Regions from separate parts of the Pseudomonas sp. P9_31 genome, predicted to be linked through region 1. Evidence: riboswitches for the same ligand, from Rfam matches in the RefSeq annotation. Region 1 holds a riboswitch; the other holds the start of a gene.

The links. Region 1 has a riboswitch for cobalamin ahead of QMK51_RS11715 (CbtB-domain containing protein). Riboswitches for the same ligand answer to the same signal wherever they lie in the genome.
Region 2: it holds a riboswitch for cobalamin, as region 1 does, so the genes downstream of both, cobO (cob(I)yrinic acid a,c-diamide adenosyltransferase) here and QMK51_RS11715 (CbtB-domain containing protein) in region 1, are expected to answer to the same signal.

What each region holds. Positions count from the first base shown of each region.
Region 1 is NZ_CP125375.1:2,616,279-2,631,050, forward strand. It holds gene QMK51_RS11690 (fatty acid cis/trans isomerase) at 1-1,543, shown strand, start outside; gene nfuA (Fe-S biogenesis protein NfuA) at 1,652-2,236, shown strand; gene cobM (precorrin-4 C(11)-methyltransferase) at 2,377-3,123, opposite strand; gene QMK51_RS11705 (cobalamin biosynthesis protein) at 3,206-3,619, opposite strand; gene QMK51_RS11710 (CbtA family protein) at 3,616-4,323, opposite strand; gene QMK51_RS11715 (CbtB-domain containing protein) at 4,335-4,526, opposite strand; cobalamin riboswitch at 4,648-4,877, opposite strand; cobalamin riboswitch at 4,987-5,199, shown strand; gene cobW (cobalamin biosynthesis protein CobW) at 5,301-6,362, shown strand; gene cobN (cobaltochelatase subunit CobN) at 6,366-10,235, shown strand; gene QMK51_RS11730 (ATP-binding protein) at 10,378-11,385, shown strand; gene QMK51_RS11735 (vWA domain-containing protein) at 11,505-12,050, shown strand; gene QMK51_RS11740 (phospholipase D-like domain-containing protein) at 12,235-13,881, shown strand; gene QMK51_RS11745 (thioredoxin family protein) at 13,950-14,399, opposite strand; gene QMK51_RS11750 (transporter substrate-binding domain-containing protein) at 14,749-14,772, shown strand, end outside.
Region 2 is NZ_CP125375.1:4,452,113-4,466,884, reverse strand. It holds gene QMK51_RS20020 (DUF2066 domain-containing protein) at 1-940, shown strand, start outside; gene QMK51_RS20015 (AI-2E family transporter) at 971-2,038, shown strand; gene hda (DnaA regulatory inactivator Hda) at 2,262-2,966, shown strand; gene QMK51_RS20005 (C40 family peptidase) at 3,193-3,831, shown strand; gene QMK51_RS20000 (C40 family peptidase) at 3,997-4,533, shown strand; gene QMK51_RS19995 (O-methyltransferase) at 4,601-5,263, shown strand; partial or broken gene QMK51_RS19990 (PQQ-dependent sugar dehydrogenase) at 5,375-6,696, opposite strand; gene QMK51_RS19985 (hypothetical protein) at 6,765-7,349, opposite strand; cobalamin riboswitch at 7,504-7,739, shown strand; gene cobO (cob(I)yrinic acid a,c-diamide adenosyltransferase) at 7,820-8,431, shown strand; gene QMK51_RS19975 (cobyrinate a,c-diamide synthase) at 8,428-9,828, shown strand; gene bluB (5,6-dimethylbenzimidazole synthase) at 9,825-10,475, shown strand; gene cbiB (adenosylcobinamide-phosphate synthase CbiB) at 10,472-11,380, shown strand; gene cobD (threonine-phosphate decarboxylase CobD) at 11,373-12,365, shown strand; gene QMK51_RS19955 (cobyric acid synthase) at 12,362-13,813, shown strand; gene cobU (bifunctional adenosylcobinamide kinase/adenosylcobinamide-phosphate guanylyltransferase) at 13,961-14,482, shown strand; gene cobT (nicotinate-nucleotide--dimethylbenzimidazole phosphoribosyltransferase) at 14,479-14,772, shown strand, end outside.

The sequences.
Region 1 (14,772 bases):
GCGCACGCCGACGGGTCAGCCCATTGACTTGATCAACACCCGCCGACCGAATGACGATCCGGGCACTCAGGTCTATTACCGTCTGTGGCCGGTGCAGGGCGTGATCGTGCACAAGACCCACATCACCTATCCGCTGAGCGCGGCGAAGATGGCGCGGATCAAAAGCCTGTTTTACAGCGGCAACTGGCAGGTCAACGCATTACCGGGTTACGGGCCGGAGCGACGGGCCAATCCGTTCACGACCTTTGAGGCAATCCCGGCTCAGGCGCGTTACCAGTTCATGCTCGATAACGCCGAATACTTCGTGCGCACCTTTATTCGTGGTCCGGTCTGCCGTGGCCAGATCGCCACCGACGTGATCCGTGACAACTTCTGGGCATTGTTCCAGGCCCCGGAACACGACCTTTACATCACCGACCCGAAATATCGTGGCCAAGCCACACCGTTGCTGGCGATGCCGGGGCAGAACGATGACGTCGGCAGTGTCCTGAGCTTGTGGCGCGACTACCGCAACAAACGCAACGAGTACGAAGCCCTCCGCCGGGACAGCTACGCCGACCTGCCGGCACCGAGCTGGTCGACCCTGTGGGCCGGCAATGACAACGCGCTGCTGAGCATCTTCCGGCATTTCGACAGCGCCTCGGTGAACAAGGGCCTGATCGGTGACGTCCCGCAAACCATTTGGTTGTTCGATTACCCGCTGCTCGAACGCACGTATTACCAGTTGGCGGTCAACTTCGATGTGTTCGGCAACGTGTCCCATCAGGCCCAGACCCGGTTGTATTTCGACCTGATCCGCAACGGTGCCGAGCAGAACTTCCTGCGCCTGATGCCGGCCGACTCACGGGACGGCTACCTCGACGATTGGTATCAGAACGGCGGCAAGTTCAAGATGTGGCTGGATTATGAGTACATCGATAATGACAAACCCACGGCGCTGACGCTGGACGAGGCGGACCCGAAACGCGACTTCGCCTTGCAGTTGCTGTCCCGTTACGGCGACCTCAACGCCAAACCCGACCCGATCAACCGCTGCGACGGCGCTTATTGCTCGCGGCCGAACATCGATCTGGCGTTGCAGAACGCCGAACAGGCCCTGAGCCGCCTGACTTCGCGTCCGGCGGCGGGGCTGAAAGTCATCGATCAATTGCCGGAAGCCACGATGTTGCGCATCGAGACTCAAAGCGGCAAACGCGAGGTCTACAGCCTGCTGCGCAACCGCGCCCACAGCAACGTGGCGTTCCTGCTTGGTGAATCGCTGCGCTATCAGCCGGGGCTCGACACGTTGACCATTTATCCGGGTGTACTCAGCAGTTACCCGAACTTCATGTTCAACATCCCGGCGGGGCAAGTGCCCGCATTTGTCGACGCGATGGAAAGCGCCAAAGACGCCGCCAGTTTCGAGAAAATCGTCGAACGCTGGGGCATTCGCCGCAGCCATCCGCAGTTCTGGCAGTATTTCCATGATCTGAGCCGCTACATCCACGACACTGAGCCAGTGGAAGAGGGTGTGCTGGACATGAACCGCTACGAGAATCTCTGAAGTGCCTGCTCCCACATTGGATCAGTTGTGCTTTCCCGACAAAAATACTAGGACTTTGTGCGGCGCGATGATTGGCGTAAACTGCGTCCAAGCCTGCGAGGAGTTTCCATGACCGCTATTACCATTACCGACGCCGCCCATGATTACCTGGCCGATCTGCTCTCCAAGCAGAACACCCCGGGTATCGGCATCCGCGTTTTTATCACCCAGCCTGGCACCCAGTACGCCGAAACCTGCATTGCCTACTGCAAGCCGGGCGAAGAAAAACCTGAAGACACGGCGCTGGGGCTCAAAAGCTTCACCGCTTACATCGACTCGTTCAGCGAAGCGTTTCTGGACGATGCGGTAGTCGACTACGCCACCGACCGCATGGGCGGCCAGCTGACCATCAAGGCGCCAAACGCCAAAGTACCGATGGTCAACGCCGACAGCCCGGTCAACGAGCGCATCAACTATTACCTGCAAACCGAGATCAACCCGGGGCTGGCCAGCCACGGCGGTCAGGTCAGCCTGATTGATGTGGTCGAAGACGGCATTGCCGTGCTGAAGTTCGGCGGCGGTTGCCAAGGCTGCGGCCAGGCAGACGTCACCCTGCGTGAAGGCATCGAGCGCACCTTGCTCGAACGCATTCCCGAGCTCAAGGGTGTTCGTGACGTGACTGACCACACGCAGAAAGAAAACGCCTATTACTAAGGTGTTCGCTGCAACCTAAAAAACGGTGCCCGTGAGCACCGTTTTTTTATGGGTGAAATTCATTGGCCCCATCGCGAGCAGGCTCGCTCCCACATTGGAATGAGGTCAACTGTGGGAGCGAGCCTGCTCGCGATGGGGCCCTATGGCCTGTACAAATGCGCATGCCCCGCCCGATACAACGACGACTCACTGAAGTGATCGCTGCCCAGCACCCGGCCCACCAGAATCAACGCAGTCCGGCGAAACCCCTTGGCTTGAACCTTCCCGGCAATATCCTCAAGCGTCCCCACCACCCAATCCTGATCCGGCCAGGTCGCCCGGTGGATCACGGCGATCGGGCAATCAGCGCCGTAGTGTGGCAGCAGTTCGGCAAGGATCTTCTCCAGATGATTGACCCCCAAGTGGATCGCCATGGTCGCCCCGTGCTGCGCCAGGCTACCGAGTTCTTCACCGGCAGGCATCGCGGTTTTGTCGGCGTAGCGGGTCAGAATCACGCTCTGTGATACGTCCGGCAAGGTCAGTTCGGCGCCTAAAAGGGCCGCGCAAGCCGCGGTGGCGGTGACGCCGGGAATGATTTCGAAAGGGATGTCGAGTTCCCGCAGGTAGCGGATCTGCTCGCCAATCGCGCCGTACAGGCTCGGGTCGCCGGAATGCACCCGGGCCACGTCCTGGCCGTTGGCATGGGCGGTCTTGATCAGCTCGATGATCTGTTCCAGGTGCAATTCGGCGCTGTTGACCACCTGTTCGGCCCGATGGCCCTCCAGCACGGCGGCGGGTACCAGGGAGCCTGCATAGATGATGACCGGGCAGCTACGAATCAGCCGCTGGCCTTTGACGGTGATCAGTTCCGGGTCGCCGGGGCCTGCGCCAATGAAGTAGACGGTCATCGTCGTTTCCTGTCAGAAAAAGGGCTTGGGCAGGCTTCAGATGAAGATTGCTCATGATCGAAGGCGGGGATTATCGGGGATTTTACGCGGCGCTGGCCAATGCCAGGGTGGCCTGGGCGTATTTTTGTCGTGGAATCAGTAACTTTGCAGGCGCCTGAGCCAATTGTTCGGCCAATGCCAGCGCGGCACTTTCCGCTACGCCGTAACAGCCGGTGCGTTCGAACGCGATGTCCGAGTGGTGGCTGAGTTGCGGTTCATAACCGGCCAATTGTTCGCTGCTGAAATACATCAACGGCAATGCCAGCTGTTCGGCCAGTGCGATCAGGCCAGGTTCTTCGCGCTTCAGGTCGATGCTGGCCAGGGCCTTGATCTCACGGAGTTCGATTTGATGGGCCTGTAACGCCTGATCAAGCAGCGCCCGCAGCGTGCTGACGGGGCAGCCGCGCTGGCAGCCCAGGCCGACCACCAGGGTCGGCGCTGTGCTGACGTCAGTCATGCGCGGTAATGGCCATCGCTTTTACGGCGGAACAACCAGGCGCTGATCAGGCCCAGGGCCAGCCAGAACGCCACGTTGGTCAGCTGCGAAGCGATCTTGAATTGCGCTTCCAGGGCTTCCGGCGCCAGCATCGAATGGACTTCCGGTTGCGGCGCACCGATCACATGAGGCACGGCCAGAATCGCCACGCCGAGGACTTTCATCAACCAGTGGCGGCTGAACACGATCAGCGCGATGCCGACCGCCGTGGACGCGGCAGTGCCGATCCACCAGATCTGCCGTTGCGCCAGATCCGCCGCGGCAGTGCCCGGCAGCTCAGGTGGCAGGCCGAGTGTTGGCGCCAGCACGAAGGTCGCGTAACCGGCCAGACCCCAGAGCAGGCCCTGAGAGGTCTTGGTTGGTGCGCGCAAGGTGTAGAGACCGGCGAGCATCAGGGCGAACCCGACTGCAACCACCAGGTTACCGCCCGTCGTGGACAGCACGCGCTGCCAGCCGTCTTCAGGCTCCCAGGCTTCGGCATCGTGGGTGTGAGCGGCGACAGCACCGGCGGCGTGCTCGTGGACTTCAACAGCGGCCGGCTCGGATTTTTCGTAGGTCTCGGCCTGCAAAATCAGCGGTGCGACCCAGAAGCTTTGCAGCAGGGTCAATAGTAGGGCGGCCAGCAACCCGGTGAACCCTGCGGTTTGCGCAATACGCTTGATCATCTCAGCAGGTCTCAATGGCACGGAAAGGCAGAGCTGTGACGGGTATCGTGCGCGGCGTTGTGCACCGCTTCGATGTGCGAGAAACCGGCGAAATACACAAGGCTAGCGCCAAGGATCGACGCACAAAAGGCGGCGGTCAGGCGTTGGCTCAGGGTTGTGGTGGTGCTTGCGGTTGTGTGGCCGGTGCTGCTGATGATCGACATGGCGCTTCCCTCTGGTCTGTCAGCGGGTGAATAGAGCGCATGAAAACCTCCGCACGCCGGGGGCACGCAGAGATTTCGAACAGCGCCCGCCCACCGCGGGTTTGTTATTCAGTGAACGTAAGAGTCACTTTATGTTGCGGGCCGGTCTCCGGGCTCGCGAGGGGCGCTGGCTTTCGCCTGAACCTGCAAGCATCACCTTCCCATGCCCTATGACAGGCACAGTGGATCTGACGCTTCACTCGCTTACCGTTGCGGGGGCAGCACCGGACTGACATGGCTTTAGAGTAAAGCACATGATTCACCGGTTTCCCGTTTCACCCTGTGAAGGGCACCCGTAACAAGGCGTGTAGGAGAGCATGGGCGGGGGTTGGGCGTCAATTGGCAGGGGGCTTGCTCGCGAAGGCGTCATCACAGCCGCCACAGATCTCTGCGCGGACATTGACCCGCCCCCACACGATGCGTAGCCTTGCGCTTTCGAGGTTCTTCGGCGTCTGCCGAAGCTAAGAAGGGAACGCGGTCGATGCCGCGGCTGCCCCCGCAACTGTGAACGGTTGTGTTTCTGCCAGGCCACTGCACGCACCTTCCACAGGGCGCGCGGGAAGGCGCAGGAATCGCCAGTCGAAAGACCGGCACACCGTCAGCCAGGAGACCTGCCTCGACACAGATTCTCACTTTCAACCGGGCGGGGTGATCCGGTGGCGAACTCTTCAGGCACGCGCGCCCGCGTTGCCGGTCGTCGTCCCGTATGCCCGCCACCTTGCCAAAGGGCATCCGATGAAAACACTGGCCAAACTCCCTGTCACCATCGTTACCGGCTTCCTCGGCTCGGGCAAAACCACCTTGCTGCGCCACATGCTCGACAACGCTCAGGGCCGCCGTATCGCGGTGATCGTCAACGAGTTCGGCGAGCTGGGCATCGACGGCGAAATCCTCAAACAATGCTCCATCGGCTGCACCGAAGAAGAAGCCAGCGGCCGCGTCTATGAACTGGCCAACGGCTGCCTGTGCTGCACCGTTCAGGAAGAATTCTTCCCGGTGATGCGCGAACTGGTCGCTCGTCGCGGCGACCTCGACCACATCCTGATCGAGACCTCCGGCCTGGCCCTGCCAAAGCCTCTGGTTCAAGCCTTCCAGTGGCCGGAAATCCGCAGCGCTTGCACGGTTGACGCGGTGATCACCGTGGTCGACAGCCCGGCCGTCGCCGCTGGCACCTTCGCTGCATTCCCGGATCAAGTGGATGCCATGCGCAAACTCGACCCGAACCTGGACCACGAATCGCCGTTGCACGAGCTGTTCGCCGACCAACTGGCCAGCGCCGACCTGGTGATCCTCAACAAGGCCGACCTGATCAGCCCTGCAGACCTGGCCCGCGTGCGCCTGGAAGTCGCCGAAGAGCTGCCGCCAGCGGTAAAAGTCATCGAAGCCAGCAGCGGTCGTCTGCCACTGGACGTGCTGATCGGCCTCGGTGCCGGTTCCGAAGAGCACATCGACAGCCGCCACAGCCATCACGATCATCACCATGAAGGCGAAGACGATCACGACCATGACGCGTTCGACTCCATCTCGATCGAGCTGCCACAAGCCGACGAAAGCTTGCTGATGGATGCGCTGACCCAACTGGTGGTCCAGCACGGCATCCTGCGGGTCAAAGGTTTCGCGGCGGTGCCGAACAAACCGATGCGCCTGCTGATTCAGGGCGTGGGCACGCGTTTCGACAAGCACTTCGATCGTCAGTGGGGCGCCGAGGAAGCGCGCGCGACCCGTCTGGTGTTGATCGGTCAGGCGCTGGATGCCGCTGCGCTCGAAGCGCAATTGCGCGCCGCGCTTAGCGTTTAACCCATGCACCTGCTCAGGACCCAGCCCGGCGGCTTCGTGTCGGATGACAACATTGCCGACCTTGGACAAACTCCCGCCGAGCTGGTGATCCTGTGCAGCGGCGATTCCAGCCTGGCGTTGCTCGCCGAAGCGGCGCAGCAGTTGCCCGACGATTACCCGAGCCTGCGCCTGGCCAACCCGATGCAGGTGCAGAATCACGCTTCGGTCGATCTCTACGTCGATGAAGTGTTGCGTCACGCCAAGGTCATTCTGATTTCGCTGCACGGTGGCATCGCCTATTGGCGTTATGGCGTGGAGCGCTTGGTGGCGTTGTCCCAGCGCGGTGTGCAGCTGATTCTGGTGCCGGGGGACGATCGCCCGGACCCGGAACTCAGCGACCTGAGCACCGTGATCCCCGAAGACCGCGACCGGCTCTGGCAGTTTTTGCGCCAGGGCGGCATGAGCAATGCCCTGGATTTTTTCCGCTGTCTGGCCAATCGCTGGCTGGGTCGCGATTACGCCTGGGCCGAGCCACAAACCCTGCCGCGCACCGCGATCTACCATCGGCAAAAAAGCCCTGCTGAACTGAAGGATTGGCAAGCCGACTGGCAGGCTGGTCAGCCGGTGGCGGCGGTGCTGTTCTACCGCTCGCACTTGCAGGCGGCGAATACCGGTTTCATCGATATTTTCTGCCAGCGTTTGCAGGCGGCGGGGTTGAACCCGTTGCCGATTGCGCTGGCCAGTTTGAAAGAACCTGGCTGCCTGACGGTGGTCGAGGACTGGCTGGATGAGGTCGAGGCAGGGGTGATTCTCAACACCACCGGTTTCGCCCAGTCCAGCCCTGAAGCGCCGCACTTGCGGCCGTTTCGCCGCAACATTCCGGTGATCCAGGCGATCTGCGCCCAGGACAACGAACCGGGTTGGCGCGCCAGCGAGCAGGGGCTCGGCCCCCGTGACCTGGCGATGCACATTGCGCTGCCGGAGCTGGACGGGCGGATCATCAGCCGGCCTATCAGTTTCAAGGACCTGGCTTGGCGCAGCGAGCGCAGTCAGTCGGATGTGGTCTGTTACCGGCCGCAACCCGAGCGCATGGATTTTGTCGCCGAACTGGCGCGGCGCTGGATCGATCTGGCGCGAGTGCCCAACGGCGAAAAACGCTTCGCCCTGATCCTCGCCAATTACCCGACTCGTGATGGGCGTATCGGCAATGGTGTGGGGCTCGACACCCCGGCCGCCGCGCTGAATATCCTGCGTGCCCTGCACGCCGAAGGTTATCCGCTACCGGCCGAGTTACCGGACAGCGGCACCGCGCTGATCCAGCAATTGCTCGGTGGCGTCAGCAATGACCTGGACACTATCGATCAACGTCCATGTCAGCAAAGCCTGGCGCTGGATGATTACTTTTTGATGTTCAACGCGCTGCCCGAAGCCAATCGTCAGGCCGTGCTGGAACGTTGGGGCTCGCCCGAAAGCGATCCGATGTTCCGTGGCGGGCGAATGATGATTGCCGGCCTGCGCTTCGGCCTGACCTTCGTCGGCATTCAACCGGCCCGGGGTTATCAGGTCGATCCAAGTGCCGTCTATCACGACCCGGACCTGGTGCCGCCCCACGGTTATCTTGCGTTCTACTTCTGGTTGCGCAACACCTACGGCGCCCACGGCGTGATCCATGTTGGCAAGCACGGCAACCTCGAATGGCTGCCGGGCAAGGGTGTCGGGTTGTCGGAAAACTGCTGGCCGGACGCATTGCTTGGGCCGCTGCCGAACATCTATCCGTTCATCGTCAACGACCCGGGCGAGGGCGCTCAGGCCAAACGGCGGACGCAGGCTGTGATCATCGATCACCTGATGCCGCCGCTGACCCGCGCCGAAACCTACGGCCCGTTGCGCAATCTCGAATTGCTGGCCGACGAATATTACGAAGCGCAATTGCTCGACCCACGCCGTGCCCGGGAGTTGCAGCGCGACATTCTGCAACTGGTGCGCGACACGCACATCGACCGCGAACTGCAACTGGACGAGAAACTCGACAGCGATGCGGATGCGGCGATCTGGCTGCCGCGCCTGGACACGTACCTGTGTGATTTGAAGGAGTCGCAGATTCGCGATGGCCTGCATGTGTTTGGCGAATCGCCGACCGGGCGATTGCGCATTGATACCTTGGTGGCCTTGCTGCGTATTCCTCGCGGCGATGGCCGTGGGGCGCAATCGAGCTTGCTGCGGGCGCTGGCCAAGGCGTTTGCGCTAGGTTTCGATCCGCTGGACTGCGTTTTGGCCGAGCCCTGGAACGGTCCTCGACCGGACGCATTGCTGTCGATCAGTGATGAGCTGTGGCGTACGGCGGGGGATACCCGCGAACGTCTGGAGCTGTTCGCCGTACAGTTGATCGAGCAGGCTTTGAATAACCAGACTCAAGCTAAGCCCGGCCCCTGTGGGAGCGAGCCTGCTCGCGATGCGGTTGATCATTCAACATTGATGTCGATTGACCCACCGCTATCGCGAGCAGGCTCGCTCCCACAGGAGGATGGTTGGTCCGATGTGAGCGCGATCATCGACAGCTTGCGCGAGGTGGTTGCTCCACGCCTTGACGCCTGTGGCCCAGCGGAAATGCGCGGTTTGCTCGACGCCCTCAGCGGTCGATTCGTCCCGGCCGGGCCTAGCGGGGCGCCGAGTCGCGGACGGCTGGACGTGTTGCCAACAGGGCGCAATTTCTATTCGGTGGACGTGCGCAACCTGCCGACCACCACCGCGTGGCGCATCGGCTTCCAATCCGCAAACCTGATTCTTGAGCGACACTTGCAGGACCACGGCGACCACCTGCGTCAGCTCGGCCTGTCGGTCTGGGGTACCGCAACCATGCGTACCGGAGGCGACGACATTGCCCAGGCCATGGCGCTGATGGGCGTGCGGCCAGTGTGGGCGACCGGTAGCCAGCGGGTCGACGATTTTGAAATATTGCCACTGAGCTTGCTCGACCGTCCGCGGGTGGACGTGACCTTGCGCGTCTCTGGATTCTTCCGGGATGCCTTTGCCAACTTGATCCGGCTGTTCGACGCCGCCGTGCAAGCGGTCGCCGCGCTGGATGAACCGGACGATCTCAACCCGTTGGCGGCCAAGGTGCGTGCCGAGCGTGAAGCACTGCTGGAGTCCGGTCTGGATGAGGAAGCGGCTCGGCGGCAGGCCGGCTGGCGCATCTTCGGGGCCAAACCGGGCGCTTACGGCGCGGGTGTACAGGGCGCCATCGATGGCCGTCTGTGGCAAAGCCGTGAAGACCTGGCCGAGGTTTACCTGAACTGGGGCGGCTACGCTTACGGCGGTTCCGATGAAGGTACCGCCGCCCGCGAACAGTTCGCCCAGCGTCTGAGTCAGGTGCAGGCAGTGTTGCAGAATCAGGACAACCGCGAGCATGACTTGCTCGATTCCAACGATTATTACCAGTTCCAGGGTGGCATGCTGGCGGCCGTCGAAAGCCTCAGCGGTGCAGCGGCGGCCAGTTATCACGGCGACCACAGTCAGCCGGACTTGCCGAAGATTCGCACGTTGAAGGAAGAGCTGAGCCGGGTGATCCGTTCCCGGGCGGCTAATCCGAAGTGGATCGACGGGGTCAAGCGTCATGGCTATAAAGGCGCGTTCGAACTGGCGGCGACGGTCGATAACCTGTTTGCGTTCGACGCCACCACGCAGTTGATCGACGATCACCAGTATGCGTTGCTGGCGGATGCCTATTTGCTCGATCCGGCAACCCGGGACTTTGTTCGCGAACACAATCCCCATGCCCTGCGCGACATGACCGAACGCATGCTCGAGGCGCAGCAGCGGGGAATGTGGAAAGAGCCGGGCGAATACCGCGAGGCGCTGGAGAATTTGTTGCTGGATATAGAAGAAGACAGTTAGCGGGATCGTTCCCACGCTCTGCGTGGGAATGCCTCTACGGACGCTCCGCGTTCGGCTGTTGGGACGCAGAGCGTCCCGGGCTGCATTCCCACGCAGAGCGTGGGAACGATCATCATCACCGACCATGACTGAGATTTTGAACATGACCGACACCCCCCATTTCCCGCTCTCCGCCGTGGTCGGCGCCGATGACTTGAAACTCGCGCTGTACCTGACCGCCATCGACCCGAAAATCGGTGGCGTGTTGATCGAGGGCCCGCGCGGCATGGCCAAATCCACCCTGGCCCGAGGCCTGGCGGACCTGTTGGCCAGCGGTCAATTCGTCACTTTGCCCCTGGGCGCCACCGAAGAACGGCTGGTGGGCACCCTCGACCTCGACGCGGCCTTGAGCGAAGGACGCGCACAGTTTTCCCCCGGCGTACTGGCCAAGGCCGACGGCGGAGTGTTGTATGTCGATGAAGTCAATCTGCTGCCCGATCACCTCGTGGACTTGCTGCTCGACGTGGCCGCCAGCGGCACCAACCTGATCGAGCGTGACGGGATTTCCCATCGGCATTCGGCGAAGTTTGTACTGATCGGTACCATGAACCCGGAAGAGGGCGAACTGCGTCCGCAACTGCTCGACCGTTTTGGTCTGAATGTCGCCCTCAGCGGCCATACTGCACCCGCCGAGCGGGGCCAGATCATCCGTCGTCGACTGGATTTCGACAGCGACCCGCAAGGGTTCTGCGCCGAATGGGAAAGCCAGCAGCAGGCGCTGCGCGAGCGTTGCCGGAAGGCGCGTGCCGTACTGGCGAGCATTCCCCTCGACGATGCCGCGCTGGCGCAGATCACCGAGCGCTGCTTTGCTGCCGGCGTTGATGGTCTGCGGGCCGATCTGGTCTGGCTGCGTGCAGCTCGGGCTCATGCGGCATGGCGCGGCGCGAACGCCATCGCCGAAGAAGATATCGACGCGGTCGCCGAATTCGCCTTGCGCCATCGCCGTCGAGCGCATACGACCTCTGCGCCCCAACATTCCCAAGCGCCGCAGCAGACCTCTTCGCAAACCTTGAGCCCGAACGAAGGCCAGGGCCAGTGGGGTGAAATGCCCGCCCAGGCGCTGCCGGTCGGCGCTCGACGTGACGTGCCGAGCTGGCCAAAAAAGCCCTAGGCATTCGCCCTCGATCGGACGCGGGGGCGAATGCCAGACCCCGCGCAGGACGGCTGGATCACGGTAAGCAGGGCAAGCGTCACGCGGCCCGTAGTGGGGCGATCAATTGGCCCGGCACCTTGCTCGATGGTCGACCGCGTCAACGCGACGATGTGCTGTTTCACCTGCGTACTCGCTCCCCCCACGAACTGTGGCTGGTGATCGTCGATGCCTCGGCCTCGACCCGGCGTCATCAGGCGTTGAGCGATGCCAAGGGCCTGTTGGCGCAACTGTTCGACGACGCTTATCGACAGCGTGCGCGACTGGCTTTGCTGACCGCCAGCGGTCATGTGCCGAAGTGGCAGGTGCAAGGGTTGAAAGCCTCTGCGGGTTTACGCCACTGGCTCGAAGGGCTTGGGGCTGGCGGCGGTACGCCGATGCTGGCGGCACTGGGAGAAGCGGGGCACTGGTTGGCGGCACGGCAAAAGCGTTTCCCGGCAGAGCAGCAACGGTTGTTGCTGGTGACGGATGGGCGGCTGAAGGAGTGGTCGGCGTTACCGGCGCTGGATTGCCCGGGGTTGCTGATCGACATCGAGCGGGGGCCGATTCATCTTGGCCGGGCAAAGGTGTTGGCAGCGCAGCTGCAGGTTGATTATCGACATATCGATGAGCTGATTTCAGGTTGAGTTTTATGCTGACAGTGCAGGCCCCATCGCGAGCAGGCTCGCTCCCACATTTGATCTGCGGTGTTCACAAATCCCATGTGGGAGCGAGCCTGCTCGCGATGGCATCACTCGGGTATCGGATAATTACGGTGACCCCGCATCGCTGCCCTATGCTCTGTAAGCAAACCCATCACAGGAGTGACCCATGCGCGTACTAGCCCGCAATGATCAGGACGATTTCCGCGTCAAAGCCTATGCCGGCACCAACGGCGTGCTGTTGGCCATCGACCTGGCCGAACCCCGCCGTAAAGGTTTGCTGGGGTTCGCCATCGAAAAACAGCAAGGCAGCAAACCCTGGCTGTTTCTGTTCAACAGCCTGACCTTTCCCGGCAAGAACCATACGTTCCCCCAATTTCACGCCACCCCCAGCGATACCGCGCCGTTGCAGAAATTTCGCTGGGCCGATTACGCGGTCAATCCGGGCGTGACGATCCATTATCGGGTTCATCTGGCCTACGGCACCGCCGATGCGCCGCAGCTGGGTGAATTTCTCGAAGTGACGCTCACCACGGACAATGGTCTGCCCAACGATCAGAGCGTGATTTTCAACCGGGCGGTGGCTGCCAGCCAGGCGTTCCAGCGCAAGTTCGCCGACCTCGATGCGCAGCTCAGCGCCAACAAGAAACTGCCCATCGAAGCCTGGCCCGACGCGCCGCGACAATGGCTGGAGAACGGCCTGCTCGCACGCTTGCTAGGGTTCATCGAACGGGCCGAGGATGGCCAGTGGGCGTTGGACATCGCGATATATGAATACCAGTTGCAGGTGATCGTCGATGCAGTGAACGCCGCCTTCGAGCGCGGCGTAAAGGTGCGGGTCCTGTACCACGCCCAACCCGGCGAAGACACCACGGTGCTGAACGAAGCCAGCCTGGAAAAAATCCCGGCGGCGAACAAGCGCGGGCGGGTCACTCACAACATCTTTCACAACAAGTTCATGGTCCTGAGCCGGCTCGACGCAGCCGGGCAGCATCAGCCCGAAGCGGTGCTGTGTGGCAGCACCAATTTCACCGCCAACGGCGTTTATCGTCAGGCTAACGTCGTGCATGTGCTGGACGACGCCCGGATCGGCGCCAGTTATCTGCAAACCTTCGAGCAGGTCTGGGCCACGCCGACAGACGTCGGCGCCACACGGGACTGGCTCACGGAACACAATCCGATGCAGCCGGACCAGCCGCTGTTCGCCGGCTTCTCCCCGCGCTCGGGCCAGGGCGATTTGCATGAGTTCGTCGAGATCATCAACGGCGCCAAAAAAGACCTGCTGTTTGTCACCGCATTCACCCTGCCGGACGAAATACTCAACGCTTTGCTCGGCCAGCCCCACGACGATATCTTGCGTTACGGCCTGCAAAACACGGTCAGCAGCATCACCGGTTTCCACGCCGACCGCACCGCCGAATTCGCCGCCACCGCGCTGCTCAACACCGGCCTGGAAGGCTGGCTCAAGGAAAACATGAAAGGCCAGAAGGGCAACCTGCTGGTGCACACCAAAGCCATCGTCGTTGACTTCACCAGCGACTCACCGACCATCATCAGCGGCAGCCACAACCTCAGCACCGCGGCCAGCAACGGCAATGACGAGAACTACCTGATCATCCGTGGCAACACCGACCTGGCCGATCGTTACGGCCTGGAACTGCTGCGCTTCTACGAGCATTACCGGTTCCGCTACTTTGCAAAGAAACTGCAACTCAAGCAGGTCCGGCCGTTGGCTCCGGATGACAGCTGGACCGATGACTACTACCAAGAGGGCGATCTGCGGATGTTGTCGCGGCTGCGTTTTTCCGGACGATAAACAGTCTGGCGGGCTAATGCGCACCCTGTGGGAGCGGGCTTGCTCGCGAAGGCGATCGCCCAGACGACTCAAGCATTACTCATGAAACGTGCATTCAACAGCCCCTGTGCCCGAGGCGCGGTGCATAAAGTGCTGAAGGTTTTCTGCAGCCACGGCAAGTCATGACGGGGTTTGCGGGCAATCTGTTTGGGTCTGAGCTTGCCGATGTGCTTTTTGAAATCTTCTTCCAGGGTTTCTCGGGTTCCAATCCCCTTGAGCTTTTTCAGCAGTTTCCCTTCCTTGTAAAACAGCACAGTGGGTGTTCCAGTGACATCCGGATGCCGAGGGGACTCGCTCGTACTCAGCATATAGATTTGCGCATGATCCCTATATTGCTCGGCAATCGTGCGGAAAACCGGCTCGGCCATTTCGCAGGCGTAACAGTTTTTATCGCCGAAATACAGGATCACCGGGCGCCAGGTTTTGAGCACCTTGCGGTAGACCGGGGCCATGGTCGGGTGGGTGGTCATCGAACTCATTGAAATCTCCTTTTCAAAGACAATCGAAGGCCTGTTGACGTTAAAGGAGGCGAGCAAGTGGGTCTACTGGCAGAAAATACAGGTGGGTTCGGTCTTCTTGCCTTATTTTGAATCGCTACGCCTTCAACTGTGGTGCAAGTACCCGTACGTTGTAGCCAACGGTAGCGTTCATTCAGCTGTGCATTTCGTAACGCCTTTTTCGCGCTCATGCGCATCCATTTGATTCAAAACACATTCCAATCCCCCCGGCATTCCGCCCACAACCTGTGGCACACTTTCTGCTGTCTATTCCGTTGTTACATACCTGGTTCCGGTATAGCGGAATAAACATGACCCTGGAGTGCTTGCCATGCATCGCCGACCTTCCTTGTTC
Region 2 (14,772 bases), 1.8 Mb from region 1:
GGAGGAGCGCGATCAGGCGACTCAGCGGGCGCTGGATACGTTGGTGTTGCGCCTGACCGGCGACCCCAGGGCGGCGCAAAGCCCCGGTCTGGCGGCCGTGCGCAAAGAACCTCAGCAAATCATCAGTCAGTTCGGTTACGACGCCGGGCCGCCGGAGGTGCTGAAAGTCGATTTCGATCCGGCCACCACCGAACAGGCCTTGCGCCGTGCCGGGTTGGCCGTGTGGGGTGCCAATCGGCCGTCGATCCTCGGCTGGTGGTTGAACGACTCCGCCGAAGGCTCGAGCCTGGTGGGCGATGGTCAGGCCAGCGCTGCGCCCCTGCGTCGGGCGGCTCAACACCGTGGCCTGCCGCTGCGTTTGCCGCTGGCGGACCTGAATGAACAGATCGTCGCTACCGCGCCGAATCTGGAAAGTGCTGACCCTGCGCCGCTGCAGGGCGCCTCCGACCGTTACAATGCCGACGCCTTGCTGGCGGTGCATGCCCGTGAAGAGGGTGGCCAATGGCAAGCCAAGTGGCGTCTGTGGTTGGGCGATCAGAAAGAGGCCGGTAGCGTGCAGGGCGCCGATGCCGCCGCCGTGGCCGATGCGGTGATGCTGGCGGTCAGCGAGCGTCTGGCGTCGCGTTTCGTCGCTAAACCGGGTGCGTCCGGCGAGCAATTGCTGGAAGTGCAGGGAATGAATCTGGAGCGTTATGCGACGCTCGGGCGTTTGCTGGAGCCTTTTGGCGCGCGTTTGCTGAGTGTCGATGGCGACCGCGTGCTTTATCGCGTCAACGGCAGTGCCGATCAGCTGCGAGCTCAGTTGTCCCTGGCGAAATTGCAGGAAGTTCCGGCCGGTCAGGCCCCGGCACCCACGGCACCTGTTCCCGTGGCTGCTGGTTCGGCGCCGGCCGCAGCGCCAGGCCCGGCACCTACGCCGCAGTTACGTTTTCGCTGGTAGTTTTTCTTTATATAGAAGCAGGAGTGGTACATGGCCGATACGCGGCGTTGGTTCTGGCTTGGTGGGGTGGTCCTGCTTTGCGCGTTTGTTTACCTGTTGCATCCGATCCTGACGCCGTTCCTGGTGGCGCTGCTGTTGGCCTATCTGTTCGACCCGCTGGTGGATCGGCTGGAGAAGTTCGGTCTGTCGCGGACCTGGGGCGTGGTGGCGGTGTTCGCCTTGTTCACGTTGATCCTTACCGCGCTGCTGTTGGTGTTGGTGCCGATGCTCGCCAAGCAGCTGTTTCGCCTGTATGAACTGGCGCCGCAGATGCTCGACTGGTTGCAGCACACCGCGTTGCCGTGGGCGCAATCGAAGTTGGGTTTGTCGGAGGGCTTTTGGAAGTTCGACAAGCTCAAGGCGGCGATCAGCGAGCACATGGGCCAGACCAGCGACATTGTCGGCGTGGTGCTGAGTCAGGCGACGGCCTCAGGCCTTGCGCTGATCGGCTGGCTGGCCAATCTGGTGCTGATCCCGGTGGTGAGTTTTTATCTGCTGCGCGACTGGGACCTGATGATGGCCAAGATCCGTAGCCTGCTGCCGCGTGATCGTGAAGAGCGCGTCATGTCCCTGGCCGGGGAATGCCATGAAGTGCTCGGAGCGTTCGTGCGCGGGCAGTTGCTGGTGATGCTGGCGCTGGGCGTGATCTATGCCGCAGGCTTGATGATCGTCGGGTTGGAGTTGGGGTTGTTGATCGGTCTGATCGCCGGTCTGGCGGCGATTGTGCCGTACATGGGGTTCGTCATCGGGATCGGCGCGGCATTGATTGCCGGTCTGTTCCAGTTCGGGGGCGATCTGTACCCCATGATCGGTATCGTCGCGGTGTTCATGGTCGGTCAGGCACTGGAAGGCATGGTCCTGACGCCGTTGCTGGTGGGTGACCGGATCGGTCTGCATCCTGTGGCGGTAATCTTCGCCATCCTGGCCGGCGGCGAGCTGTTCGGTTTTACCGGTGTGCTGCTGGCATTGCCGGTGGCGGCGGTGATTATGGTCCTGGTGCGCCACGTACAGGATTTGTATAAGGACTCGGATATGTACGGCGGTATCGACGAGTCTTAGCTGTAAGGTTTTTGATCGCTCGTAGCGGGCAGCCTGGTTTCATGCCAGGTTTGCCTGTCTCCCTTGCGCGGCTGCCACATACGCCGCCAAAGAAACTGTCATTTAACGCAAACCTTTGATTTTGCTTGTGGTCTGTCGCATTGTGCGGTCAGCTTCACGGGTATAAACTTCGCAAACTTTACACAGAGGCCACTAACGGTTCCTTTGGAACTGTTCAGTCAGCATGAAACCGATTCAGCTGCCCCTAGGTGTGCGTCTGCGTGATGACGCTACCTTTATCAATTACTACCCAGGCGCCAATGCCGCTGCACTCGGCTATGTCGAGCGGCTCTGCGAAGCCGACGCCGGCTGGACGGAAAGCCTGATTTACCTCTGGGGCAAGGACGGGGTAGGGCGCACGCATTTGTTGCAGGCGGCGTGTCTGCGCTTCGAACAGCTGGGGGAGCCGGCGGTGTACCTGCCGTTGGCCGAGTTGCTGGACCGCGGTATCGAAATCCTCGACAACCTCGAACAATACGAGCTGGTCTGCCTGGACGATTTGCAGGCGGTCGCCGGCAAGGCGGATTGGGAAGAGGCGCTGTTCCATCTGTTCAATCGTCTGCGTGACAGCGGTCGACGTCTGCTGATCGCCGCCTCGACATCCCCGCGCGAACTACCGGTGAAGCTGGCGGACCTCAAGTCGCGGCTGACACTGGCACTCATCTTCCAGATGCGCCCGCTCTCTGACGAAGACAAATTGCGTGCCTTGCAATTGCGCGCATCTCGTCGTGGCCTGCACCTGACCGATGAAGTCGGGCATTTTATTTTGACCCGCGGGACTCGCAGCATGAGTGCGCTTTTCGAGCTGCTTGAGCGCCTCGATCAGGCCTCCCTTCAAGCTCAGCGCAAGCTGACAATCCCGTTCCTGAAAGAAACCCTCGGTTGGTAAAAAAACCTGGTAAAGCCCAGGTTTTACGCGGGTTCGGCATATTTCAGGCGTCAACAAATCCGCTTTCCTGCAAGGGGGCAGGCTGCGCAAAGATTCAAAATGGGCTTAAGCGCTTAGATGTAAACGAGAAACCGATAAGTCACATAAAGATCGATTGAATTTGCAAATGAGGCTGATAGCGGGCATAGTCTCGGCTTCTTTACAACTATCAGCCACGGTCGTGCCCATGCTAAATCGCTTCGCACCCCTCGTGCCTCTCGCACTCGTCACCCTGTTGTTCGGTTGCGCTGCCCACTCTCCAGTGTCTCAGCAAGAGCAACAACAGCGGGTTTCAAATTCAGTTACCGCGCAGTCTTCTTCCGTTCTTTTCCAGGAAGAGCTAGCCACCAATAAAGAACTGGCAGACTTCGCCGGCGGCAAGTCATACCAACTTCCGGTTCTGGCCGACAGCATCCTCGAACGTGGCATGTCCCTGATTGGTACCCGTTACCGTTTCGGCGGCACCTCCGAGGCAGGCTTCGACTGCAGCGGCTTCATCGGTTATCTGTTTCGTGAAGAGGCCGGCATGAACCTGCCGCGCTCCACCCGCGAAATGATCAACGTTGACGCTCCGCAGGTTGCTCGCAGCGCCCTCAAGCCGGGCGATCTGCTGTTCTTCGCCACCAATGGCCGTCGCGGTCGTGTCAGTCACGCCGGGATCTACCTGGGTGACAACCAGTTCATCCACTCCAGCAGCCGTAAAAGCGGTGGTGTCCGGGTCGATAGCCTGGGCGACAGCTACTGGAGCAAGACCTTCATCGAAGCCAAGCGCGCACTCGCGATGGCGCCGACTGTGGCCCCGGCTATCGTCACTGCACGCAAGTAAGCAGACAGTTTATAAGGTGAACTTAAAGTCTTACTTGAAGTTTGCCGCGTAGCCGCTAGAATCCTGATCTATTATTGATGGCAAACCGCCTGCGTTCTGCGCAGGCGGTTTTCTTTTCTGCCTTTGTGGCAGAAAAAGCCGCAGCCAGATCAGGATGTTCTGTTTATGACGATGTCGGCCCGCCTCGCGCTCATGGTCTTCGCAGCGCTGCTCAGCGCCTGCGCCAGCCGCACACCGCCACCTGCGCCGGTAGTTCGCGCGCCCATTGTTTTCGGTTCCTCCCAAGCCTTTTCCCCGGCGGCAGAAGATGTGCTGTTTCGTGCGCTCGGCCTGGTGGGAACACCTTATCGCTGGGGCGGCAACACGCCGGATTCCGGGTTCGATTGCAGTGGTCTGATCGGTTACGTCTATCGCGATGTCGCGGGCATTTCCTTGCCGCGTTCCACACGAGAGATGATCGGCATGCAAGCCCCCAATGTCGGCAAGGAAGGCCTGCAAACCGGCGACCTGATTTTCTTCGCCACCAATGGCGGCTCCCAGGTTAGCCATGCTGGCATCTACGTCGGCGAAGGCCGCTTCGTCCATGCGCCAGCCACGGGCGGCACGGTCAAGCTGGACAGCTTGTCCAAAGCTTATTGGCAGAAAGCCTATCTGAGCGCCAAGCGCGTCCTGCAGCCTGAGCACTTGGCACATAATCCATAGGGGGCGTTCTCAATGAATTCCCGGCGCGACGGGGAAGCTCATTGAGAACGGCTTAACGGAGGTTGTCATGACCGCTCGCACGCTCAATCTCGACGATTCCCTGTACCACTACCTGCTCGACGTTTCCCTGCGAGAAACGCCGCTGCTCAAGCGCCTGCGCGACGAAACCCAGGCGCTGCCCATGGCTCGCTGGCAGGTGGCGCCGGAGCAGGGGCAGTTCCTCGCATTGCTGGTCAAACTCGTCGGCGCCAGGCGTTTGCTGGAAGTCGGTACCTTCACCGGTTACAGCGCCTTGTGCATGGCCGCTGCATTGCCGGATGACGGTTCGCTGATCTGTTGCGATATGCCTGGCGATTACAACGCCACTGCTCGTCGTTACTGGCAGGAAGCAGGCCTCGCCGGGCGCATTGATCTGCGTCTGGCTCCTGCGCTGGAAACCCTCGCGCAGCTTGAGCGGCAAGGGCAAGGCGAGCACTACGATCTGATTTTCATTGATGCCGACAAGGCCAATTATCCGGCTTACCTGGAGCATGCGCTGCGTTTGCTGCGGGTCGGTGGTCTGGCAGTGTTCGACAACACGCTATGGAGCGGGCGGGTGCTTGAGGCGAATCCCGAGAGCGAAGACACCCGAGCCATCCAGGCGCTCAATCGCGCCTTGAAGGATGACTCGCGTGTGGATCTGTCGTTGTTGCCGCTGGGGGATGGCCTCACGCTCTGTCGTAAACGCTGATCTCTTGTGGGAGCGAGCCTGCTCGCGATCGCGGTGCGTCAGGCCACATCGTCTTTGAATGTGCTGACCCCATCGCGAGCAGGCTCGCTCCCACAGTGATGTGTGTCGCAGTTATTGAGCCGCCGAAACGCGCCACACCTTGTTCCCCACATCATCCGCCACCAGCAGGCCGCCCTGCTGATCGATCACCACGCCCACCGGCCGGCCCATGGCTTTTTCCTCGTCGTTGAGGAAACCGGTGAGCACATCCACTGGCTTCCCGGTCGGTTTGCCGGCGCTGAACGGCACGAAAATCACTTTGTAGCCGCTGTGTGGCTTGCGGTTCCACGAGCCGTGCTGGCCGATGAAGGCACCTTGGGTGAACGGCGCCGGCAGTTTGCTGCCTTCGGCGAACGTCAGGCCCAGCGACGCGGTATGGGGCCCCACCGCGTAATCTGGCGCAATGGCCTTGGCGACCAGAGCAGGGTTTTGCGGCTCGACGCGAACATCGACATGCTGCCCGTAATAGCTGTAAGGCCAGCCGTAGAACCCGCCATCCTTCACTGAAGTGATGTAGTCCGGCACCAGGTCGCTGCCGATTTCGTCACGCTCGTTGACCGCGGTCCACAGTGCGCCGCTCTGTGGCTCCCAGGCCAGACCGTTTGGGTTGCGAATCCCTGAGGCGAAGATCCGATGGTTGCCGGTGGCGCGGTCCACTTCCCAGATCGCCGCGCGGCCTTCTTCCTGATCCATGCCGTTTTCGCCGACGTTGCTGTTCGAGCCTACGGTGACGTACAACTTGCTGCCGTCCTTGCTGGCGATGACGTTTTTGGTCCAGTGGTGATTCAGCGTGCCGCCCGGCAGATCGACCACCTTGATCGGCGGCAACTTGATCGCCGTTTCGCCGTTTCGCCGTTTTCATAGTGGAAACGCAGCAGGCGGTCGGTGTCGGCAACGTACAGGTCATTGCCGACCAGGGTCATGCCGAAGGGCGAGTTGAGGTTTTCCAGGAACACCGTGCGGGTTTCGGCGACGCCGTCGTGGTCCTTGTCCCGCAGCAGGGTGATGCGGTTCGGGCTGGGGACGCCGGCACCGGCGCGGCCCATGACTTTGCCCATGACCCAGCCGCGAATGCCTTTGCCGTCGTCAGGTTTAGGTGGCGCATTGGTTTCGGCCACCAGCACGTCGCCATTGGGCAACACGTAGAGCCAGCGCGGATGATCGAGGCCTTCGGCAAACGCCGCCACCTGAGTCCCCGCAGCGGCGACAGGTTTTGCACCTTGAGGCCAGCCGATCGCCGGGGCGATGTTCACCGTCGGGATCAGGGTTTTGTTCGGTTCTGGCAGCTTGGGCGACGGTCCGGTGCCGTCCGAGACTTGCAGGCTGGAGGTTTCACCACAGGCGGCGAGCCCTCCGGCGAGCGCGATGATGAAAACGAGCTGGGGTTTGCGCATTACTGATCTTCCCTATGAATGCATTGACGTAATCATAGAGAAGCGTAGTCACCCGATGGTTCAACCGGTCAGCCGCGGGCTTCCTTGAACAGCACGGCGATGCCCGGGTGGTAGTTGCCGGCTTCATTGCGCAACTTGCGATAGGCGTAGGGGAAATACCAGGCCACGGCGCAGGTGTGTTCCTTTTGCAGGTCGTCGAGCATGTCCTGGAGCTCTTCCGGGGTGGCGCTGTGCTGGGCTTTTTGTGGCGCGACAAACAGACAGCCGAGCTTCAGGTCGCTGGCATAGCTGATTCGCTTTGCGTCGCTGGTGATGTCCGCCAGTGCCTGGGTCAGGTTTAGGCTGTTGACTCGCGGCCAACGCTGGGTCACCTGGAGGTACGCGCGTTCTTCGCTGGTGGCGATGAACAGATCGGCGCGGGCGTTGCGTTCGCCTTCTTCGGTTTGTTTGCGGGTCGGTGTTTGTTGCAGCGTGATCATTTCCGCCATCCAGGCCGCGGCAGAGAGCAGGCCGAGGTTGGCGTTTTCGTCGTGCCAGTAAGGCGTATCGTTATCGCCGCGCACGGCATTGTAGCGGTCGATACAGTCAAACCAGCGTTCCAGCACCGGGCGCAGGAATTCCAGCTTCGGATTGCTGATGATCATGCCTTGCATGTGGCTCACCTTTGTTATTGTGTTGTGAGGTTGTGGCTCTTTGATATCACTGCTGGCGGTGTGGCACAAGATTGGCGTCAGTTAATTGATCGACGGCAGTTATTCGCTGGCAGGCGGTCCGGCTTTAATTGACGCTCCACCCCCAACCCTCTAACCTTCGCGGCTTGTTTCAGGTGCTCTGTGGCCTTGGTCGACAGAGTGAAACAGGGAAGTCGGTGAGTGACTATCTTCAAGCAACGAAGAGTCATGATCCCGACGCTGCCCCCGCAACGGTAAATGAGTGAAGGCTGCGCCTAGAGCCACTGTGTCGAGTCTCGACATGGGAAGGCGCGCAGTTGGGCCAAGTGCCGCTCATGAGCCCGGAGACCGGCCTGATCCATCCAGCGGCATCACGGTGGGCGATGCCAGGCTTCTTGCCGTCTATTCTTGTGCCTGCCCGCCGTTATCCAGCCTCAACGGAGAGCTCCCCCATGACTGATACCCCCGATCGTGACGAACGCCACCTGGCGCGCATGCAGCGCAAAAAAGCCGTGATCGACGAACGCATCGCCAACTCCCCGAATGAATGCGGCCTGCTGCTGGTGTTGACCGGCAATGGCAAAGGCAAGAGCAGCTCGGCGTTCGGCATGCTCGCCCGATCCATGGGTCACGGTATGCAGTGTGGCGTGGTGCAGTTCATCAAGGGCCGCAACAGCACCGGCGAAGAACTGTTCTTCCGGCGTTTCCCGGAGCAAGTGCGTTTTCATGTGATGGGCGAGGGCTTCACCTGGGAAACCCAGGACCGCCAGCGCGACATCGCCGCCGCCGAAGCCGCCTGGGCTGTGTCTCAGGAACTGCTGCGCGATCCGTCCATTGGTCTGGTGGTGCTCGATGAACTGAACATTGCCCTCAAGCACGGTTACCTCGATCTCGATCAGGTGCTCAGCGACTTGCAGGCCCGTCCGCCGATGCAACACGTGGTGGTCACCGGTCGTGGCGCCAAACCGGAGATGATCGAACTGGCCGATACCGTCACCGAAATGGGTGTGATCAAGCACGCGTTCCAGGCCGGAATCAAAGCGCAAAAAGGCGTCGAGCTGTGAATCAACCACGTCATTGCCCGGCGGTGCTGATTGCCGCGCCGGCCTCCGGTCAGGGCAAGACCACCGTCACCGCCGCGCTGGCCCGGTTGCACCGCAATCAGGGGCGCAAGGTCCGTGTGTTCAAATGCGGCCCGGATTTTCTCGACCCGATGATTCTCGAGCGTGCCAGCGGTGCGCCGGTGTATCAACTGGACATGTGGATGGTCGGCGAGCAGGAAAGTCGCCGCCTGTTGTGGGAGGCTGCCGGTGAGGCGGACCTGATCCTCATCGAAGGCGTCATGGGGCTGTTCGACGGTACGCCGTCCAGCGCCGACCTGGCGCGGCACTTCGGTGTGCCGGTGCTCGGCGTGATCGACGGCACCGCGATGGCGCAGACCTTTGGCGCACTGGCCCTGGGGCTTGCGCACTATCAGCCGGATTTGCCGTTTGCCGGTGTGTTGGCCAACCGGGTCGGCACCTTGCGTCACGCGCAATTGCTTGAAGGCAGCCTGACGGAAGGCTTGCGCTGGTACGGCGCGTTGTCCCGGGAGACCGGGATCGAATTGCCGAGCCGGCATCTCGGCCTGGTTCAGGCCAGCGAACTGAATGACCTCGACCTGCGCCTTGATGCGGCGGCCGCCTCACTGGCCAGCAGTTGCGATGTGGCGTTGCCGCCGGCCGTAGAGTTCGCCGCGCCTGAAATGATCGCCGCCGAACCGTTGCTGGCCGGTGTGCGGATTGCCGTGGCCCGGGACGAAGCCTTCGCGTTTACCTATGGCGCGAGCCTGGATCTGCTACGGGCCATGGGCGCCGAATTGTCGTTCTTCTCGCCTATCCGCGACACCGGCTTGCCGGAGGCAGACAGTCTTTATCTGCCGGGCGGCTACCCCGAATTGCACCATGTGGCGTTGTCGCAAAACACATCGATGCTGACCGCCATCCGCGCTCACCACGCGGCGGGCAAGCCGTTGCTGGCCGAGTGTGGCGGCATGTTGTATCTGTTGGATTCGTTGACCGATGTCGAGGGCACTCGCGCTGAACTGGTCGGCTTGCTGACCGGTGACGCGGTGATGCAGAAGCGTCTTGCCGCGTTGGCTTTGCAGGCGGTGGAACTGCCGGAAGGTTTGCTGCGTGGGCACACCTATCACCACTCGCTGACCAGCACCGAACTTGAGCCGATTGCTCGAGGTTTGAGCCCCAATGGCGGGCGAGGGGCGGAGGCGGTTTATCGTGAGGGGCGGATGACGGCCTCTTATGTGCACTTTTATTTTCCGTCCAATCCATCGGCGATTGCCGCGTTGTTTGTGCCTGACCGCCAGGACGCCTTCGCGAGCAGGCTCGCTCCCACAGTGGACCGCGTTTCGTCAGACAACACCGTTTCTAATGTGGGAGCGAGCCTGCTCGCGAAGAGGCCATGACTGACAACGCATTCTCCGAAGCCGAACGCGAAGCGGTCTATCGGGCAATCGCTGAACGCCGCGACATGCGCCACTTCAGCGGCGGCACCGTCGAGCCTGAGTTACTTCGTCGTCTGCTTGACGCCGCACACCAGGCACCGAGCGTCGGCCTGATGCAGCCCTGGCGTTTCATCCGCATCAGCGACCGGGCACTGCGCGGCAAGATCCAGCACCTGGTGGAAGACGAACGCATCCGCACCGCCGAAGCCCTCGGCGAGCGCTCCGACGAATTCATGAAGCTCAAGGTCGAAGGCATCAATGACTGCGCCGAGGTGCTGGTCGCCGCGCTGATGGACGATCGCGAGCGCCACATTTTCGGTCGTCGGACATTGCCGGAAATGGACATGGCCTCGCTGTCCTGCGCCATCCAGAACCTTTGGCTGGCGTCCCGCGCCGAAGGCCTGGGCATGGGCTGGGTGTCGCTGTTCGAGCCGCAAGCCCTGGCGGATTTGCTGGGTTTACCGACCGGGGCCAAGCCTTTGGCCGTTCTTTGCCTGGGGCCGGTCAAGGAATTCTATCCGGCGCCGATGCTGGTACTCGAAGGCTGGGCGCAGGCGCGTCAGCTCAACGAGTTGCTGTATGAAAATTATTGGGGAGTGAGTCAATGAGTGTGGCGTTGTTGAGTGTCGCCGCGGTCGCGCTGGATGCGCTGCTGGGTGAACCTAAACGCTGGCATCCGCTGGTGGCGTTCGGTCGTTTTGCCGATCGCATCGAACAACGTTTCAACTCCGCTGGCCGCGGCTGGCGCAGTCATGGTGTGACGGCCTGGGTGATGGCGGTCGTGCCGCTGACCTTGCTGGTCACCGCGCTGTCCTGGGCGCCTTACGTTGGCTGGATCGTCGAGATTCTCGCGCTCTATTGTGCTCTGGGCATGCGCAGCCTCGGCGAGCATGTCGAGCCGGTGGCCAAGGCTCTGCGCAGCGATGATTTGGTTGAGGCGCGCACACGCGTCGGTTATCTGGTCAGCCGCCAGACCAGCGAGCTGGACAAAACCGAAGTCGCCCGCGCCGCCACCGAATCGGTGCTGGAGAACGGCAGCGATGCGGTGTTCGCCGCACTGTTCTGGTTTGCCGTGGCGGGTGCGCCCGGCGTGGTGCTCTATCGTCTGAGCAATACCCTGGATGCGATGTGGGGTTATCGCAACGAACGCTTCGAACGTTTCGGCTGGGCCGCGGCAAAGATCGACGATGTCCTGAACTACATTCCCGCACGCCTGGTGGCGTTGACCTACGCGCTGCTGGGCAAAACCCGACTGGCGCTGAAGTGCTGGCGTACACAAGGCCCGACTTGGGACAGTCCGAATGCCGGGCCGGTGATGGCGGCCGGTGCCGGTGCGCTGGGTGTCGAGTTGGGCGGGGCGGCGATTTATCACGGTGAACTGCATCAACGTCCGCAATTGGGCGAAGGCGTGCCGGCGGATGCCGATTCCATCGACCGTGGCTGGCAATTGGTCCAGCGCGGGGTATGGTTATGGCTGCTGATTCTCTGCGTGGGGGCTGAATTCTATGCTTGAGCACGGTGGCCGGTTGCGCAAGGCTGCGCGTGAATACGGTATCGCTGAAGCCGATTGGCTCGACCTGTCCAGTGGCCTGGCGCCCTGGCCATTCCCGGTTCCGGACATCCCGTTGCGGGCCTGGGCGCGGTTGCCGGAAACCGATGATGGTCTGGAGCAGGCCGCCTGTGACTATTACGGTGCGGCTCAGGTGTTGCCAGTGGCGGGTTCGCAAATGGCTATCCAGTTGCTGCCGCGTCTGCGCCGGGCCGGCAAGGTCGGCGTGCTGTCACCGTGTTACGCCGAACACGCCGAAGCCTGGCGCCGCAACGGTTACATCGTGCGTGAAGTGCTGGAGTCGGAAGTCGATTTCTTTCTCGACAGCCTTGATGTGCTGGTGGTGGTCAACCCGAACAATCCCACGGGGCTGAGCCTGACCCCGGCTCGCCTGCTGGATTGGCATTCGCGGCTGGCCCGACGCGGTGGCTGGCTGGTGGTTGACGAAGCGTTCATGGACAACACACCGCATTTGAGCTTGGCGCCGTTTGCCAACCAGATCGGCTTGATCGTGCTGCGCTCCTTCGGCAAGTTTTTCGGCCTGGCCGGTGTGCGGCTGGGGTTTGTGCTGGCTGAGCGCAAGTTGCTCAAGCTGCTGGCCGAGCAAGTGGGGCCATGGGCCGTCAGTGGGCCGACCCGAGTGCTGGGCCAGGCGTGCCTGACGGATACGCACGGGCACACCCGACAGCGCATTCGTACTGACGAGGCTGGCGAGCGTCTGGCACTGTTGCTTGAACAGTATGGTTTCAAACCTCAGGGCGGCTGCGCGTTGTTCCAATGGCTGATCACCGAGCGCGCCGAAGCGCTGCATGAGTTCATGGCCCGACGCGGCATTTTGCTGCGATTGTTCACCCTCAACAGCAGCCTGCGGTTTGGCTTGCCGGCGGATGAAGCGGATTGGTCGCGCCTCGAACAAGCCCTGCAAACCTATGCCAAGGAAAACCCATGACAACGTTGATGGTGCAAGGCACCACATCCGACGCCGGTAAAAGCACACTGGTGACGGCGCTGTGTCGCTGGGTCACGCGTCAGGGCGTGAGTGTCGTGCCGTTCAAACCGCAGAACATGGCCCTCAACAGCGCCGTGACCGCCGACGGTGGCGAGATCGGCCGTGCTCAAGCGGTGCAGGCCCAGGCCGCCAACCTCGAACCGCACACCGACATGAACCCGGTGCTGCTCAAACCCAACAGCGATACCGGTGCCCAGGTGATCATTCATGGTCGCGCGGTCACTACGATGAATGCCGTCGCCTATCACGACTACAAAGCCATCGCGATGCAAGCGGTGCTGGCCTCTCATGAGCGTTTGAGCGCGGCGTATCCGCTGGTGATGGTCGAAGGGGCGGGTTCGCCGGCAGAGATCAACCTGCGCGCCGGCGACATCGCCAACATGGGGTTTGCCGAGGCGGTGGATTGCCCGGTGGTGCTGATCGCCGACATCAATCGCGGCGGGGTTTTCGCGCATTTGGTCGGGACGCTGGAGCTGCTGTCGCCCAGCGAACAGGCGCGGGTCAAAGGCTTCATCATCAACCGTTTTCGCGGCGACATCGCTTTGCTGCAACCGGGGCTGGACTGGCTGGAAGCACGCACCGGCAAACCGGTGATCGGCGTGTTGCCTTATGTGATGGACCTGCACCTGGAGGCCGAGGACGGCCTCGATCAGCGTCAGAACGACAAGGCCGATCAAGTGCTCAAAGTGGTGGTGCCGGTACTGCCGCGAATCAGCAACCACACCGATTTCGATCCACTGCGCCTGCATCCGCAAGTGGACCTGCAATTCATCGGCCCCGGCCAGACGATTCCGCCGGCCGACCTGATGATTCTTCCCGGTTCGAAAAGCGTGCGCAGCGACCTCGCGTATCTGCGGGCCAACGGCTGGAACACGGCTATCTCGCGGCACTTGCGCTACGGCGGGAAAGTGCTGGGGATCTGCGGCGGTCTGCAAATGCTCGGCGAGCAGGTGCATGATCCGCTGGGCCTCGAAGGAGCACCGGGCTCCAGTGCCGGTTTGGGCTGGCTGTCGTTCGAAACGCAACTTGAAGAAGAGAAGCAGTTGCGCAATGTGCGTGGGCGCCTGGCACTGGAAGATGCGCAGGTCAGCGGCTATGAAATTCATGCCGGCGTGACCACGGGACCGGCGCTGGAAAACGCCGCCGTGCGGCTGGACGATGGTCGCTGCGACGGCGCGCAAAGTGTCGATGGACAGATTTTCGGCACGTATCTGCATGGCCTGTTCGAATCCCCGGCGGCGTGCAGTGCGTTGTTGCGCTGGGCCGGTTTGCAGGATGTGCAGGAAGTCGATTACCACGGGCTGCGCGAGCGCGATATCGAGCGACTGGCGGATCTGGTGGAGAAGCATCTGGATACTTCATTGCTGCGTGAACTCTGTGGGATTTGAGGTGGCTGCACAGGCCCCATCGCGGGCAAGCCTGCTCCCACAGGTTCCCTGGGTGGACCAAAATCTGTGCACAGCCTCGATCCTTGTGGGAGCGGGCTTGCCCGCGATGACGCCCGTCGCCTCACCGCACATTTGAAGGACTGAACCATGCTGCAACTGATCCTCGGCGGCGCCCGATCCGGCAAAAGTCGCCTGGCTGAAAAACTGGCGACAGACAGTCAGCTACACGTCACCTACATCGCCACCAGCCAACCCCTGGACGGTGAAATGAACGAACGGGTTGCCCATCACCGCGCCCGTCGTCCGGCCGAATGGGCGTTGATCGAGGAACCGCTGGAACTGGCCCGCGTGTTGTGCGAAAGCGCCAGTGCCGATCGTTGCTTGCTGGTGGATTGCCTGACGCTGTGGCTGACCAACCTGCTGATGCTCGACGACGCCGAGCGCCTCGCCGCCGAGCGCGAAGCCCTGCTGGACTGCCTGGCGTCGTTGCCGGGTGAAATCATTTTTGTCAGCAACGAGACCGGAATGGGTGTCGTGCCGCTGGGCGAATTGACTCGCCGCTATGTCGATGAAGCCGGTTGGCTGCATCAAGCCTTGGCCGAGCGCTGCCAACGTGTCGTCTTGACCGTCGCCGGCCTGCCCCTGACTTTGAAAGGAACTGCGTTATGACTCACTCCTGGTGGCTGAACCCATGCAAGCCGATCGATGCGCAAGTGGTCGAACAGGCGCAGGCGCGTCAACAGCAACTGACCAAGCCTGCCGGCTCGCTCGGCCAGCTCGAATCGGTGGCGGTGCAACTGGCCGGGTTGCAGGGGCAGGTCAAGCCGACGCTCGATCAGCTGTGGATTGCGATTTTTGCCGGTGACCATGGCGTGGTCGCCGAAGGGGTGTCGGCGTTTCCCCAGGAAGTTACCGGGCAGATGCTGCACAACTTCGTCAGCGGTGGCGCGGCGATCAGC